2 regions of the Blautia sp. HA8986 genome follow, and region 1 is predicted to be linked to the other one. Evidence: riboswitches for the same ligand, from Rfam matches in the RefSeq annotation. Region 1 holds a riboswitch; the other holds the start of a gene.
The links. Region 1 has a riboswitch for cobalamin ahead of AC04Q4_RS08570 (cysteine-rich small domain-containing protein). Riboswitches for the same ligand answer to the same signal wherever they lie in the genome.
Positions count from the first base shown of each region.

Region 2: another riboswitch for cobalamin. It lies ahead of AC04Q4_RS03805 (hypothetical protein); the one in region 1 lies ahead of AC04Q4_RS08570 (cysteine-rich small domain-containing protein).

Region 1 covers NZ_JBWLUQ010000001.1:1,820,263-1,827,987, reverse strand. The annotation lists gene AC04Q4_RS08580 (N-acetylmuramoyl-L-alanine amidase family protein) at 1-506, shown strand, start outside; gene AC04Q4_RS08575 (C40 family peptidase) at 818-2,296, shown strand; cobalamin riboswitch at 2,460-2,664, shown strand; gene AC04Q4_RS08570 (cysteine-rich small domain-containing protein) at 2,931-3,245, shown strand; gene AC04Q4_RS08565 (PHP domain-containing protein) at 3,334-4,056, opposite strand; gene AC04Q4_RS08560 (pyruvate formate lyase family protein) at 4,356-6,881, shown strand; gene AC04Q4_RS08555 (glycyl-radical enzyme activating protein) at 6,902-7,693, shown strand.
Region 2 covers NZ_JBWLUQ010000001.1:830,089-837,813, reverse strand. The annotation lists gene AC04Q4_RS03815 (M14 family metallopeptidase) at 1-263, shown strand, start outside; gene AC04Q4_RS03810 (transposase) at 562-1,662, opposite strand; cobalamin riboswitch at 2,111-2,293, shown strand; gene AC04Q4_RS03805 (hypothetical protein) at 2,435-3,643, shown strand; cobalamin riboswitch at 3,719-3,919, shown strand; gene AC04Q4_RS03800 (ABC transporter substrate-binding protein) at 4,116-5,678, shown strand; gene nikB (nickel ABC transporter permease) at 5,734-6,681, shown strand; gene nikC (nickel transporter permease) at 6,686-7,513, shown strand; gene AC04Q4_RS03785 (ABC transporter ATP-binding protein) at 7,525-7,725, shown strand, end outside.

The DNA.
Region 1 (7,725 bases):
AAGGTCTTGACTGCTCCGGCTATGTAGGATGGTCTGTATATCAGATCATGCAGAATAAATCCGGCGGTGTGAACTATACAACAGTTTCAGGAAGCATCGGATCTTTATATTCAGGCAGAGGAATGGGAACAATCGTTTCACAGGCGCAGCTTGCAAGCTCCGGATATAAGCTTTATCCTGGAGATATTGGATATAATGGCGGACATACATGGATGGTTCTCGGACAGTGTGCAGATAAGAGTGTTGTGATCCTTCACTGCACACCGAATGCAGGTGTTCAGATTTCCGGAACCCCGACACCGAGCGGAACATATGGTAGCCAGGCTATCGCACTGGCAGAGACTTATATGGCCAGGTATCCTGGAGTTACCAAATATGACTATCATGAGTCAAGTGGTAACTATATCCGTAACGGAGCATACTTCAGATGGAACAGAAATACACTTTCTGATCCGGAAGGCTATCTGAATAAGACAGCGAATCAGATCCTTGCAGATCTGTTCTGAATTAGAAGAACAGCTGATATAAAAGAAAAAAATATGTAACAAACAGAACAGGGGAATCCTTGATGCGTCAGGTTCCCCTGTTTTTTAATGTCAAAACCATTAATAAATGTTACAAAGTTTTAAACTAAATAATAGAAAATCCTTGCAATCCAAATAACACTGTGTTAATATATAAAAAGATTGAAACAAGATATTGCAAAAATATTACACGGACTGTTAAAAATGAAATAACAACAGACGTGAGTAAACTTGAAACAGCGGAGAACTTTTGCCGCTATAGAATCAGAATTAGATTGTGAGGGTGAACAGTCATGAAGAAAAGAATATTATGTCTGACACTGGCGCTCATCATCAGCGGAGCACAGGTAGTCAGCGTAAGCGCAACAAGAGAAGATGAAGCAGCACTTCAGCAGGAGATGGATGCAACCAATGACCAGCTGAACGCTACATACTCCAGATTGGATGAGCTTTCCGCTCAGAAATCCCAGATCGAAGGTGAGATTTCTACTCTTGATGCGAATCTTGTAAACGTGATGGTTTCTATTCAGACACTGGAAGGAGATATCTCCAATAAAGAAGCCGACATTGCATCTACACAGACTAACCTTGAGAAGGCTAAGAACGCCAAGGCGAAGCAGTACGAGGCAATGAAGAAACGTATTCAGTATCTTTATGAGAAGGGTGGCGACGATGCATGGTTTCAGATGATGCTTAATGCAGAGAACCTGTCAGAGCTTCTTACAAGAGCTGAGTACACACAGAAGACATATGAGCAGGATAGAAAAAGTCTTGAGAAGTATTCCAACACGATTCAGCAGGTAGCCAACCTGGAGACACAGTACACACAGGAGAAAGCAGAGCTTGAGGGAATGAAGCAGGAATATGAGGCGGAGTCCCAGAACCTGCAGGTACAGCTGGATGAGAAACGTGCCACATCCGCAGATTACGATAATGAGATTGCTTATGCACAGCAGCAGGCAACTGATTATGCGAACCTTCTTGCAGAGCAGACGGCAGAGCTTCAGAGATTAGAGGCTGAGCGTATTGCTGCTGAGGAAGAGGCGAGACGTCAGGCTGAAGCTGAGGCTGCAGCGAGAGCACAGGCTGAGGCAGAAGAGGAAGCAAGACGCCAGGCTGAAGCAGAAGAGCAGCAGGCAGAAGAAGATCAGAGTGAAGATGTTCAGTATGATGAGAATGGCGATGTGATCGAGAATACAGACGAAGACACTGCAGAAGACGATGATGAGTATGTAGAGGGAGACACAGATGACAGTGAGGACGATGGTGTTCAGTATGACGAGGATGGAAATGTGATCTCTGATAATACAGATGAAGCAGAAGACAACACAGACGCTGATTCTGATAACGGTGATTACTCTGAGGCAGATACTTCAGAGGATACATCTTCTTCCGAAAGTGAGAGCTCTTCTTCCTCTTACAGCAGTGGTTCCGGTTCTTCGGTTGTAAATTATGCAACACAGTTTGTCGGCAACCCATATGTATGGGGCGGTACAAGCCTTACTAATGGAGCAGACTGCTCTGGTTTTGTGCAGAGTGTATATGCAAACTTTGGCGTCAGCCTTCCGAGAACATCCTATGAGCAGCAGAATGCAGGTACAGAGGTGTCCTATGCAGATGCACAGCCAGGAGATCTGATCTGTTACGGTGGACACGTTGCAATTTACATGGGCAACGGACAGATCGTCCATGCATCCAACTCACAGGACGGAATCAAGGTCAGCAATGATGCTACATACAGAACAATCGTGTCTGTAAGACGTCTTGTATAATTTTGTTCAAATGCGGATGCTTTTGTCCGTCTGATAACAATAATATACAGCATCCCGGTGGTTTTCTGCCGGGATGTTTTTTGATGAAAAGTTTGAAAAAAGTTTTCAAAATATATTGACATATAATTAACATGGTGTTATTATGATGTCAGTATAATTCCATATTGAACATAGCAAGTGCTGCGGGAGTCTGACAGTTATCTGATAATTATCGGAATCTCACAGAAAAGGGAATCAGGTGAGAAACCTGAGCGATCCGGTCACTGTAACGGAGGAGCGAATCTCATAATCCATTGTACATATGTATGAGAAGGAGAGACAAGCCATGATCCCGGAGCCAGGAAACCTGCTTGTTATGGCGAGGTTAAACTTCCGTGTAAAGTGTAACAACCATTTCAGGGACTCCGCACCCCTGGGACGTTGTCTACTTTTTTACGAGAGTAGGCATTTTTTTATGGAATGCGCCTGTTCATATGAATTATACATGATTAAATGGCAGGCGATACTACTCCGGATACATTCGTTCCCTCCGCGCACTCATGAACGGATTATATTTCTACCCCGGGGTGGCATCGCTACCTCTTTTTTTATGGGAAAAATCATGAGTGTACAACCTTGGGAGGAGGTAACGATCATGGCAAAACCATATTGGGAGGGGAAGGAGTTTTCCTATTTCAGTCATAAGAACTGTGAATATTTTCCATGCCATACAGGAGCAGATCCGGATAATTTCAACTGTCTGTTCTGCTATTGTCCTTTATATGCACTGGGAGATAAATGCGGTGGTAATTTCCGTTTCCTGGACAGCGGTATTAAGGACTGTTCCAGATGTAAGGTTCCGCATAAGAAAGAGAATTTCGGGTATATCACAGGCAAGTACAAGGAACTTGCGGAACTTGTTCGTAAACAGAGGGAGAATTCCACGGAAAATGTGAAGAAACCGTATTAAGAAAATAGATATAGAAATAAATACATTAGATAAAATAAAAGCCAGCTCTGATACAGGATAAAAATGTCAGAGCTGGCTTTTTTCAGAATTAAACAGGTTTTCTTGTCTGCAGAAATACTTTCAGCTTCGGAATCTGATTGTTTAATATCAGGCTCTCCGGAAACATGGCCTGATGGACAAAATCAGCGGCATATGTAAAGTCGCCGATATGTTCCGGTCCGTGGCTGTCACTGGAAAGAAGCAGTGGTAGGCGGTATTTGCGGCAGTAATGAAGGATCTTGAAACAGTTCTCCCTGGTATCACCACGATAGCCATATGGTGCAAGAGAAGCCTCGTTGATCTCAAAGATCGTGCCGGTTTCCTTAGCAGTCCTGGCAAGCACATCATAATTAACCGGGTAATGAGTGTTATCACTATGTCCGAGGATCTTCACACAGGGGTTTTTCATGACATTGATAAAAGCTTCTGTATTTTCGGCTCTGGTGCCACAGCGGTAATTCCAGGAATGCATGCTGGCAATGGCATAATCAAGCTTACATAATAATTCCTGATCCAGGTCTACGCTGCCGTTTCTGTCGAGGATATTCAGTTCGATTCCGTAGAGAAGCTCTACTCCGAAATGCTTTTTTGGAGAGTAGGTAAGGCTGCGGAAATAAGAAGAAGTTCCGGCTGCCAGAGTGCCGGGGCCATGATCTGTGATCCCCAGGAGACGAAGACCCTTCGCAGCAGCAGCACGGGCCATATTGGTGATCGTACATTCAGTGCCATGGCCGCTGGCAATGGAATGCGTGTGCATATCGGAAAGATACATAAAATCAACACCTCTTTTACAGTTAAAATAACGAGTTTTTTACTGAGAATAAAAGAACTTCCTATATAAAAACAAGTATGGCAGAGCGGAAAACCAAAGTCAATATATAAAATATCAAATTTGCACAAAACAAACAAAACAGACATAATCGGATTGATAAAAACCACAGAAACAGCAATAAATGAGTGTTGGATTTCGTTGACACTGAATTGCGGGTGAGGTATAATAAAATTACATGAGCACATAGCCGGAAGTGTGGAAAAATCACCAGAAACAACCGGCTGTGAGAAAGGAGAATCATGGAGAAATTTCATATAGCAGATATCCCGAAAACAGACAGAATCACCCATCTGGTAGATAACCTCTATGCGAAGATGCCGGTGATCGAATCAGCCAGAGCCAAGCTGATCACAGAATCCTACAAGGCAACAGAAGATGAGCCGATCATCACAAGAAGAGCCAAGGCTTTTGCACACATCCTGCACAATATCCCTATCATCATCCGTGATGAGGAACTGATCGTAGGAAGCAGCACACTGGCACCAAGAGGATGTCAGACATTCCCGGAGTATTCCTTCCAGTGGCTGGAGGATGAGCTGGACACAGTAGCCACCAGAACAGCCGATCCATTCTATATTGCGGAGGAGACTAAGGCCGAACTTCGCGAGGTACATAAATACTGGAAAGGTAAGACAACCAGCGAACTGGCAACCTCCTATATGGCACCGGAAGCAATTCTTGCTATTGACCATAACATCTTCACACCGGGAAATTATTTCTACAATGGTGTAGGTCATGTAACTGTTAAATACGAAGAGGTGCTGGCTATCGGTTATGAAGGAATCATTGCAAAAGCTCAGAAAGAGCTGGATGAGTGCAATGTAGGGGATGGCGATTACGCAAAAAAATCCCGCTTCCTGGAAGCAGTTATCATAAGCTGTCAGGCGGTTATCGACTATGCACATCGTTATGCTGAGCTTGCAGAGCAGATGGCATATCAGTGCCAGGATCCGACAAGAAAACAGGAGCTCCTTCAGATCGCATCCAACTGCAGCCGCGTACCGGCTAAGGGTGCACGCAACTTCTACGAAGCATGCCAGTCCTTCTGGTTTGTACAGCAGCTGATCCAGATGGAGAGCAGCGGACATTCCATTTCACCGGGACGTTTTGACCAGTATATGTATCCATATTATAAGAGTGATATGGAGGCAGGCAACCTTACAAGAGAATTCGCCCAGGAACTGATGGACTGCATCTGGGTTAAATTAAATGACCTGAATAAATGCCGTGACGCTGCATCCGCAGAAGGCTTTGCAGGCTACAGCCTTTTCCAGAACCTGATCGCAGGTGGACAGAACAAGGAAGGCGAGGATGTGACCAATGATCTCTCCTTTATGTGCATCCAGGCATCTATGCATGTACATCTTCCGGCACCATCTCTTTCAGTAAGAGTATGGAACGGATCTCCTCATGAATTCCTGATCAAGGCTGCTGAGCTTACAAGAACAGGAATCGGACTTCCGGCTTACTACAATGATGAGGTGATTATTCCGGCACTGCAGAACCGGGGACTGTCCCTTGCAGATGCCAGAGAGTACAACATCATCGGATGCGTAGAACCGCAGAAAGCAGGTAAGACAGAGGGCTGGCATGATGCTGCATTCTTTAACATGTGCCGTCCGCTGGAGATGGTTTTCTCAAATGGTATGGACAAAGGGGTGCAGATCAGTGTTCAGACCGGCGATGTCACAGAGATGAAGACTTTTGACGAGTTCTATGAGGCATATAAGAAACAGATGGAATATTTCATTTCTCTGCTTGTAAATGCTGACAATTCCATTGATGTGGCACATGCGGAGAGATGTCCGCTGCCATTCCTTTCCTGTATGGTGGATGACTGCCTGAAACGTGGTAAATCCGTTCAGGAAGGAGGAGCTGTTTATAACTTTACAGGTCCTCAGGGATTTGGTATCGCCAACATGGCAGATTCCCTGTATGCAATCCGCAAGCTTGTATATGAAGAGAAGAAGATGACCATGGAAGAGCTGAAGGAGGCTCTGGCATGGAACTATGGCAAAGGCATTGATGCACAGTCTGCGGCAGATATCACTACCGTTGTAATGAAGAAGCTTCAGGAGAATGGTATCAGTGTGAATGAGCAGACAGCAACAGCCGTTATGACAGCAGCTCTCGGAACAGAGCCATCTCCTGAGAAGAAAGCAAGATTCGAAGAGATCCACAAGATGATCGAGGAGGTTCCGAAATTCGGAAACGATATCCCGGATGTGGATTATTTTGCAAGAGATGTGGCTTATACTTACACCAAGCCGCTTCAGAAATATATGAACCCACGAGGCGGACATTATCAGGCCGGACTTTATCCTGTATCTGCAAACGTTCCTCTTGGCGAACAGACCGGCGCAACACCGGATGGCCGTTATGCACATACACCTGTTGCGGATGGCGTTTCCCCGTCAGCAGGCAAGGATGTGAAGGGACCGACAGCGGCAGCTACTTCTGTATCACGTCTGGATCATTTCATTGTATCTAACGGTACACTGTTCAACCAGAAATTCCATCCGTCAGCACTTGCCGGAAGAGAAGGCCTGGAGAAATTCGTGGCACTGATCCGTGGATACTTCGATCAGAAGGGTATGCACATGCAGTTTAACGTTGTCGACAGAGAGACACTTCTGGATGCACAGAAACATCCGGAGAAATATAAACATCTGGTTGTACGTGTTGCAGGTTACAGTGCGTTGTTTACAACTCTTTCCCGTTCTCTGCAGGATGACATCATCCGCCGTACCGAACAGGGATTTTAACCGGATTTAAGAGGTAAATTATGGACTATTTGGATACAAAGGGCAGGATCTTTGATATTCAGAAATATTCGGTGCATGACGGTCCGGGAATCCGTACTATCGTATTCCTGAAAGGCTGTGTCCTTCGCTGTCGCTGGTGCTGTAATCCGGAATCGCAGGAGTACAGGATTCAGAACATGAAAGTACTGGGCGAGGACAAGGTGATCGGCCGTGATGTGACAGTCCGTGAGATGATCGAGGAAGTAGAAAAAGACCGTGCATATTATTACCGTTCAGGAGGGGGAATCACCCTCTCCGGCGGTGAATGTATGTGTCAGGCAGATTTTTCCAGAGATCTGCTACGGGCAGCCAAAGAACGCGGTATCAATACAGCCGTGGAGAGTATGGCCTGTGCCCCGTGGGAAAAGATCGAGCAGGTTCTTCCGTATCTGGATGTATATCTGATGGATATCAAGCACATGAATCAGGAGAAACACAAGGAATTCACAGGACGCGCCAACGGACTGATGCTGGAGAATGCAAGAAAAGTTGCCCTCTATGGAAAAACAAAGCTTGTGATCCGTGTCCCGGTTATTCCTACATTTAATGATTCTGTTGAAGAGATCCAGGCAATCGCCAGATTTGCGGATTCTCTTCCGGGCGTAAATAAGATTCATCTGCTTCCTTATCACAGACTTGGACAGGATAAGTATGAAGGCCTTGGAAGACCCTATTTAATGGAAGGAATTCTTCCACCGACTGCCGAACATATGCAGATGCTTAAGGGTGCTGTACATGCTGTATGCGGTCTGGACTGCCAGATCGGAGGCTGAAAGACAGCACTTTATAAAGAATGAGATCCTTT
Region 2 (7,725 bases), 990 kb from region 1:
ACCGCCAGATGCTTCTGGAAAATGTTGTCTATGAATATGCACCTTACACCGGATGCTGGTATCCGTCAAAGAAGCCGGGAGAATACTTCTTCAAAGGGGAAGACCTGGGAGAACTTCGGGATTATTACGGAAATCTTCTCTATACATCTGTTGCAACAGAGAATGGCGTGGTTCTCTACCAGACAGCAAGTCTGAATATTATTGAAGATGGTCCGATGATCGCATATGCGGCGATCACTGAGACTTTATTTGAAAGTGAATAAGAAAAGTTATTAAAAGAGTCCAGGAAACTCCTGTATGTTACGGACATACCTCAGTCAGGAATGTTACGTAATATGCAGGGGTTTTTTACTTTATAGTAATATTATCTCAGTAATATATACATATCGGGGTATAAGTATATTATCCGAAATACCATATGGGGTATAGGTACAATTCGGAAAAAAGCAAATTGTGTCAAAAATATAAAAAATATTGTATTTTTCTATAGACAGGAAATATTTTCTGTCATATAATTAATTTCGTAACTATAAATGAGCAAATTTGAAAAAATGCACAAAATTATCCTGCTAATTTCATAAATGCTTCAAAATCATCACTTGCTTTTGCACATAGGAATAGATACTGATACTTTTCCTGATGAACGGCACTACAGATTCGATGATATCCATCTTGAAAAGACCGATATCCGCCAGTTCCTGTGACACAAATATAATGTGTCAGTGACATCAACAGCCAGTACCTCTGTATTCCCTTTGAGGAGCGTATCTGGTATGTATCCAGGGCCAGATGGTTTTTGCATTGCCTGAAAAATATCTCAATCGGCCATCGACAAACATAACAGGAAAGGATCTCCTGTGTAGATAAGGATACATTTGTGCTAATGAAAGCACGTAGTGCTTTAGGATTACCAAATGCTTTTTCAGGATAGCTTAAAAGAACAACTGCATTTTCTATGCCGCTGAGGTTTCCCTCATACCGGTACACATAATAGTTGCGTTTTTTGACTGTGACGAGGTCAAATCCTTTATGTGTTGTGGATCGTTCAGCAGCCAGTTCACTGAGTTTCTTTTTCATTCCTGATGGATACAGCAGACGGTTTGTTTTCAAAGCACCAATGGTATGGAACCCTTTCTGTACAAAAGTATTGATTATTTTTTCAGAAACATACCAGCAGTCACAAAGGAAATAAGACATTACTGGTGGAACAGGCAGTTCCTTTGCAATATTTTGTACAATATCAATCTTGGAAATTGATTTATTGTACATTACAAAAGCATAGTTCAGGACAATGCCGTTACAGGAAAGCATAACAGCTACTGCCTGATGTCCGTAGTCCTGTTTCCCCTTTAAATGGGATTGGTGAAAGTACGCATCTTCAATCGGATGCAGAGCCTGTGACGAAGGCTTTGTCTTTGAAGCTATCGTATCGTCTACAATGCAGAAAACAGGCTTTCCGGTGCGTGCTGCTTCTGAATAAATAATCTCTATAACAGAACGTTTTAACGTATCTGAAAGTAGAGAATCATCCCATTTCCCTGAATTAAGGAAATGTGCAATCGTAGTTCTGTGACAGGAACTGTTTTTAGCAAAATCCGTGGTTTTTCCATGATATCCTGAAATGAAAATGCTGATCAGGATACTTATAAGGTGGTTTATCACCCGGTTCGAATAAAATTTGCATAAATTTAATTTCTTAAGCTGGTTGTATATGAATGCGGAATGATGTATAGTATTTGCGAGAGACACCTTCTTTCGTAAATGTTGCAAATGTTTGTTTAGGCACTTTCATTATACAACACACGGAATCGAGGTGTCTTTCTTTTATGCAAAATCACGAACTTGCTCATTTATAGTAGTAAAAATATTTTAGCATAAACAAAGAAATGCCACAAGAGAAGGTAGTGCTGCAAAGAGACCCTTATTATGGAATAGATACTGGAATCTGAATATTCAAGACCATAGTAAAAGTGAATAAAAAAACATATAAATATTAGATGTAAATTATTGACGTTAACCAAATGGAATTATATAATAAAAATATAATGAAGTTGGGGAAAAGCCTTAGCGCAGAGTAAAAATAGTTTTTGACTTTTAGCCCCTGATATCATATTATAAAAATAATGCATGTTTCCAGTAATATGGAATTAAAAAGGAAACCGGTGCAAATCCGGTACGGTCCCGCCACTGTAAAAGGGAGCTTTTTATCATATACGTCACTGCTGAAGAGGCGGGAAGACGATAAAATGCGATGAACTTAAGTCAGGAGACCTGCTTGCATTGGAAAAAAGGTTATTTCTTACGGTGTATAAGAAAGGCTTTATTTTTATACCTAAAATACATTTTAAGAAAAGAATCTTTTTTATTTCAGGAAAGGATGTGAGAAAAGAAAACTTGAACTTTTATACAAATACGATAGAAAGGTAAAAAAGGAATGAAAAAGATAATAAGTTTTATATTGACAATGATTATGCTGCTCACCTGCACCAGTATTTCAGTTATGGCAGCCGATACTCAGAGTGATACAACAAATCAGGACGGAAAAATGACAATAGGAGTGTCCGTATATAATCTGAATGATGCAGAAGTAAGAGCATTTAGAAATTATTTTGAAAATTATGTCGGCATGGCTTTTGAAGTCGAGTTTTTATATTCTTCCAGTATAAGTACTGCAGAAGAAGAAATCAGCTTTATCAATGAGCTTCATGAAAGAAATGTAAAGGGAATCATTTCTTTCCTTTCTTCAGATCTTGAAGAAGTTCTTCCGGTATGTGAAGAATATGGTATGTATTATGTACGTGGATCAGGAACGATCAGTGATGAAATGTATGAGAAAGTAAAGGATAATCCTTATTTTCTGGGAACGATAGGAACATCTGTTGAAACAGAAATGGATGCGGCTGCCAATATGGCGGAGTATTTTGCTTCAGAGGATCAGAATAATCAGAATCATTACATAATAGCATGTGGAGGAGCTGCTATCGGTAATGAGATGCATCGTCTGAGAACGATTGGTATTCTGAATAAGCTTCAGGAAGCATATGGCCTGTCATATGAGAAGCCTGTAGAAGAACTGGTGAATACGCAGGATACTGAAGAAATTGAAACAGGTAGCGACATTAAGATTACTCTGGTTCCGGGGTATCCCAAAGATTATCTTGATGAAAAGCTGGCTGATCCGCTGAATACAGGAGAGTATAATGTTATTCTGAGTGTAGTGAGCGCAAGTGATTTTATCAAGGTAATTGATGCTTATGAAGAAGAGAACAGTACAGATGTATTGTTGGGTTCAATTGACTGTTTTACAGAAGATACATACGAAATGTTTAACAAAAAGGGATATAACGGCAAGGAAAGAATCGACTATCTTGTAGGAAAATATGGTGCTATCGTTGCACCATCATTTGTTGCCATGAAAAATGCTCTGGAAGGCTTTGCAGAAGATTACCGTGAAGATGGAAGTGCTTTCCGGCTGCAGCAGTCATTCTGGACAGCGGATTCAGTAGATGAGTTTAATAAGCAGTATGCGTTATCTATTGGAATGTATGATAATACATATAGTGTAGAGGACATGATGGAAGTTCTGAAATCCTATACACTGGAAACAAATTTTGAACAATTCCGGAAATTTACGGAAAAATAGATAGAAAATAAAAGTCTAAAATAATTGACGTATACATGATAGTATGTTATGATAAATAAGTATTCATACGGTCATTTAATGATTCTAGAGATAAGTTCAGACCAGCAGAAGCGTTCTGCTGGTCTGATTAAAAGGGGAAACCGGTGTAAATCCGGTACGATCCCGTCACTGTGATAGTTGGTTTTCAGCTGAATGCCACTGGAAGATATTTTTCTGGGAAGGTGCTGAAAATGGGTAAGCTTAAGTCAGGAGACCTGCTTATTTCTGGTAAAAGAGATTCTTGCGGACGACGAGAAATCCTGATTAAGAGTTACAACTTCATGTGTTGCATATATATGTTTGATTCTTTAATGGTAAGATTTCGTGACGGATGTGGGAGCATCTGTCTTTTTTTTCGTTCAAAATCACAGGAATGGACAGTATGAGAAGGAAGAAAAACAACGAAGAAACAAAAAAAGAAAGGAAGTAAAGGATGAAAAAAACAAAAAGAGAATTACTTGTGTTAGCAGCGGCAACAACAGTTGCATTATTAATGGGAGTTACTGTACAGGCGAAGGGTGATGAGAAGGTTTTAAACTTCGGATGTCAGATGTACACAGATGGATGTGTAAACAGTGCAAATGATGAAAACAGTGGATGGAATGCTATGAGATATGGTATTGCTGAAGCATTATTTAAATTCGATGACAATATGGAAGTTATCCCGTGGCTTGCTGAGAGTTATGAAGTAAATGACGAGCATACAGAATGGACGATCAAGCTGAAAGACGGAATTAAATTCTCTGACGGATGTGATTTAACTCCGACAAAGGTAAAAGAGTATTTTGATCACATGAAAGAGGTAGGACCTTCCGGATCTGCCAAACCGGAGAAATATCTGGAATTTGAAGCAGAAGTTACTGTAGATGATGATGCAAATACTATTAACATCAAAACAAGCAAACCATATGCAAACCTTGTAGGACAGCTCTGCCACCCAACTATGGGAATCACAGATGTAGAACATATTGAAAACTACGATAATGGAATTATTGGAACAGGTCCATACAAGATTGAAGAATTCAATGGTGTAGGTGTTGGTTATACATTAGCTGCAAATGAGTATTATCGTGAAGATGTTCCATACGATAAGATCAATCTGCTGTTCATGGGAGATAACTCCGCAAAAACAATGGCTCTCCAGAGTGGTCAGGTAGACTTGGTTGAGAATATCACAAATGTAGCAGATATTCAGGACTTCCAGGATAACGATGACTATACTGTTGATATCGCATCAGGTGTACGTTGTGGATTTGCATGGATGAACTTTGACGGTGTTCTTGGAAACAAAACACTTCGTCAGGCAATCCTGATGGCAATTGATAATGATACAATCTGTAATTCCAGAACAATCGGTGGACTTTATACACCAGGATTCTCCGTACTGCCTTCTACTCTGAACTATGACTATGACAAACTGGAAAATCCATATACCTATGATCCGGAAAAAGCAAAACAGATTCTGGATGATGCAGGAATCGTTGATACAGACGGAGATGGAATCCGTGAACTGGATGGTCAGAATATCAACCTCAGATATATTTCTTATGAAAACCGTCTTCTGAATGACTTTGCAGATGCTCACGCACAGTATCTTGCAGAAATCGGCATCGGTGTTGTTCCTGAATACGGAAGCTCAGATGATCAGTGGAGTAAACTTGCAGCACTGGATTATGACTTTAATAACAATAACTGGATCACTGTTGGTACCGGAGATCCTCTGGCATATATGGCTAACTGGGCAACTGATACCAGCTACTGCGCATACTCCAACCCGGACTATGATAAGTTATATGAAGAATTAAAAGGTGAAATGGATCCGGAAAAGAGAAAAGATCTGATCTTCCAGATGCAGCAGATCCTGGTAGATGATGCAGCGGTTCTGATTGATGGATACTACAACTCATCTATGATCTACAGTAAGAAAGTTGGTTCTGCACATATCCATACAGCAGATTACTACTGGCTGTCAACAGAAATTACTCCTGCAGAATAAGAAAAGTCTGCGAATTGTGAAGTTACTGAATAGTTACAAACAGAAATAAAAAGAGGTGTCTTTTTTGAGTAAAAAGCAAATAATCAAGCGTTTATTACAGATTGTGATCGTATTGATCGGTATCAGCTTTATTACATTTGCACTGACCTTTATGTCACCAGGTGACCCTGTACGAAACATGTACACGGCAACCGGTGTAATGCCTACTGAAGAAATGGTTCAGGAGACACGCGAGGAACTTGGTCTGAATGATCCGTTTCTGGTGCAGTATACCAGATGGCTTAAGAACTGTCTGAAAGGTGACTTTGGCAAATCATACAGCTTAAATAAACCAGTTACAGAACTTCTTGCAGCCAGATTATGGCCGACTTTGAAACTTACATTAATGGCCATGATCCTTATGCTGGTTATTTCTGTACCTTTAGGTATGTTGTCTGCCATATATAAAGATAAATGGATCGATTATCTCGTCCGGGGAATTACATTCCTCGGATGTGCGATGCCTAACTTCTGGGTTGGACTTCTGTTAATGCTGGCATTCTGTGTTTATATCAATGCATTTCCGGTTATCAGTTCTGCGGGAGACTTTAAGAGTCTGTTTCTTCCGGCTTTGACACTTGCGATTGCAATGTCTTCCAAATATACCAGACAGGTAAGAACAGCGGTGCTGGATGAACTGAGTCAGGATTATGTGATCGGTGCACAGGCAAGAGGAGTAAAGAAATCAAAGATTATCTGGGGCAATGTATTTCCAAATTCATTGCTTCCGCTGATCACAATGTTTGGTCTTTCCATAGGATCACTTCTTGGAGGAACCAGTGTTGTAGAAGTAATCTTCTCTTATCCGGGTCTTGGAAACCTTGCAGTTTCAGCAATCACATCCAGTGATTACAATCTGATCCAGGGATATGTATTATGGCTTGCCCTGATTTATATGGTCATTAACCTGATCGTTGATGCATCTTATGTTTATATTGATCCACGTATGCGTTTAAAGGAGTAGAATCATGAAAAAGAAAAACAGATTTTTAGCAAATAAAACTTTTGTCGTGTTTTCTATTCTTGCAGTCTGTATTATTCTGACAGCAGTATTTGCACCGGTGGTAACCAGAGGGGTTGACCCGTTAAAAGGTTCTCTGGTAGATGCACTGCTTCCGCCATGCAAGGAACATATTTTTGGAACCGACAAAATGGGCAGGGATATTTTTTCAAGAGTTATTTATGGAGCACGTGCATCTCTGTCAGCAACCTTTGGTGTTGTTGCCCTGATCTTTCTGGTGGGAACTGTTACCGGAGTCCTTGCAGGATATTTCGGAGGTGTCATTGATGCTGTTATTATGCGAATTGCAGATATGATGCTTGCTTTCCCAGGACTGGTACTTGCTCTTGCTGTTGCAGGTATTATGGGCGCAAGTATCAAAAATGCGATCATCGCTATTGTAGTAGTAAGCTGGACCAAATATGCGCGTCTGGCACGAAGCCTGGTTATGAAGATCCGTGACAGGGATTATGTATCAGCAGCGATCGTTACCGGTTCCAAAACACCGTATATGCTGTTTCGATATATGCTTCCAAATGCACTTCCTACACTGATCATTACTGCTGCGACAGATATAGGTTCCATGATGCTGGAACTGGCAGCAATGTCCTTCCTGGGATTTGGCGCGAAGCCGCCGGCACCGGAATGGGGTTATATGCTGAATGAAGGAAGAGCGTGTATGCAGTCCGCTCCGTGGCTGATGATCTTCCCGGGTCTTGCTATTTTTGTAGTAGTTGTTGTATTTAATATGCTTGGGGATTCCATCCGTGATATCCTCGATCCAAGAAATGAGTAGGAGGAATAAACATGCTGAAATTAGATAATGTGACAATCTCCTACAAAAATGTTCCAACTGTTCAGAATTTTAATCTGGATATGAAAGAGGGACAGATCGTTTCTCTGGTAGGAGAATCCGGAAGTGGAAAAACCACTGTTATCCGTGCTGTTCTGGGACTTCTTGCAGGTGGCGGTAAGGTCACAGAAGGAAGTATTACATTTGAAGGAGAA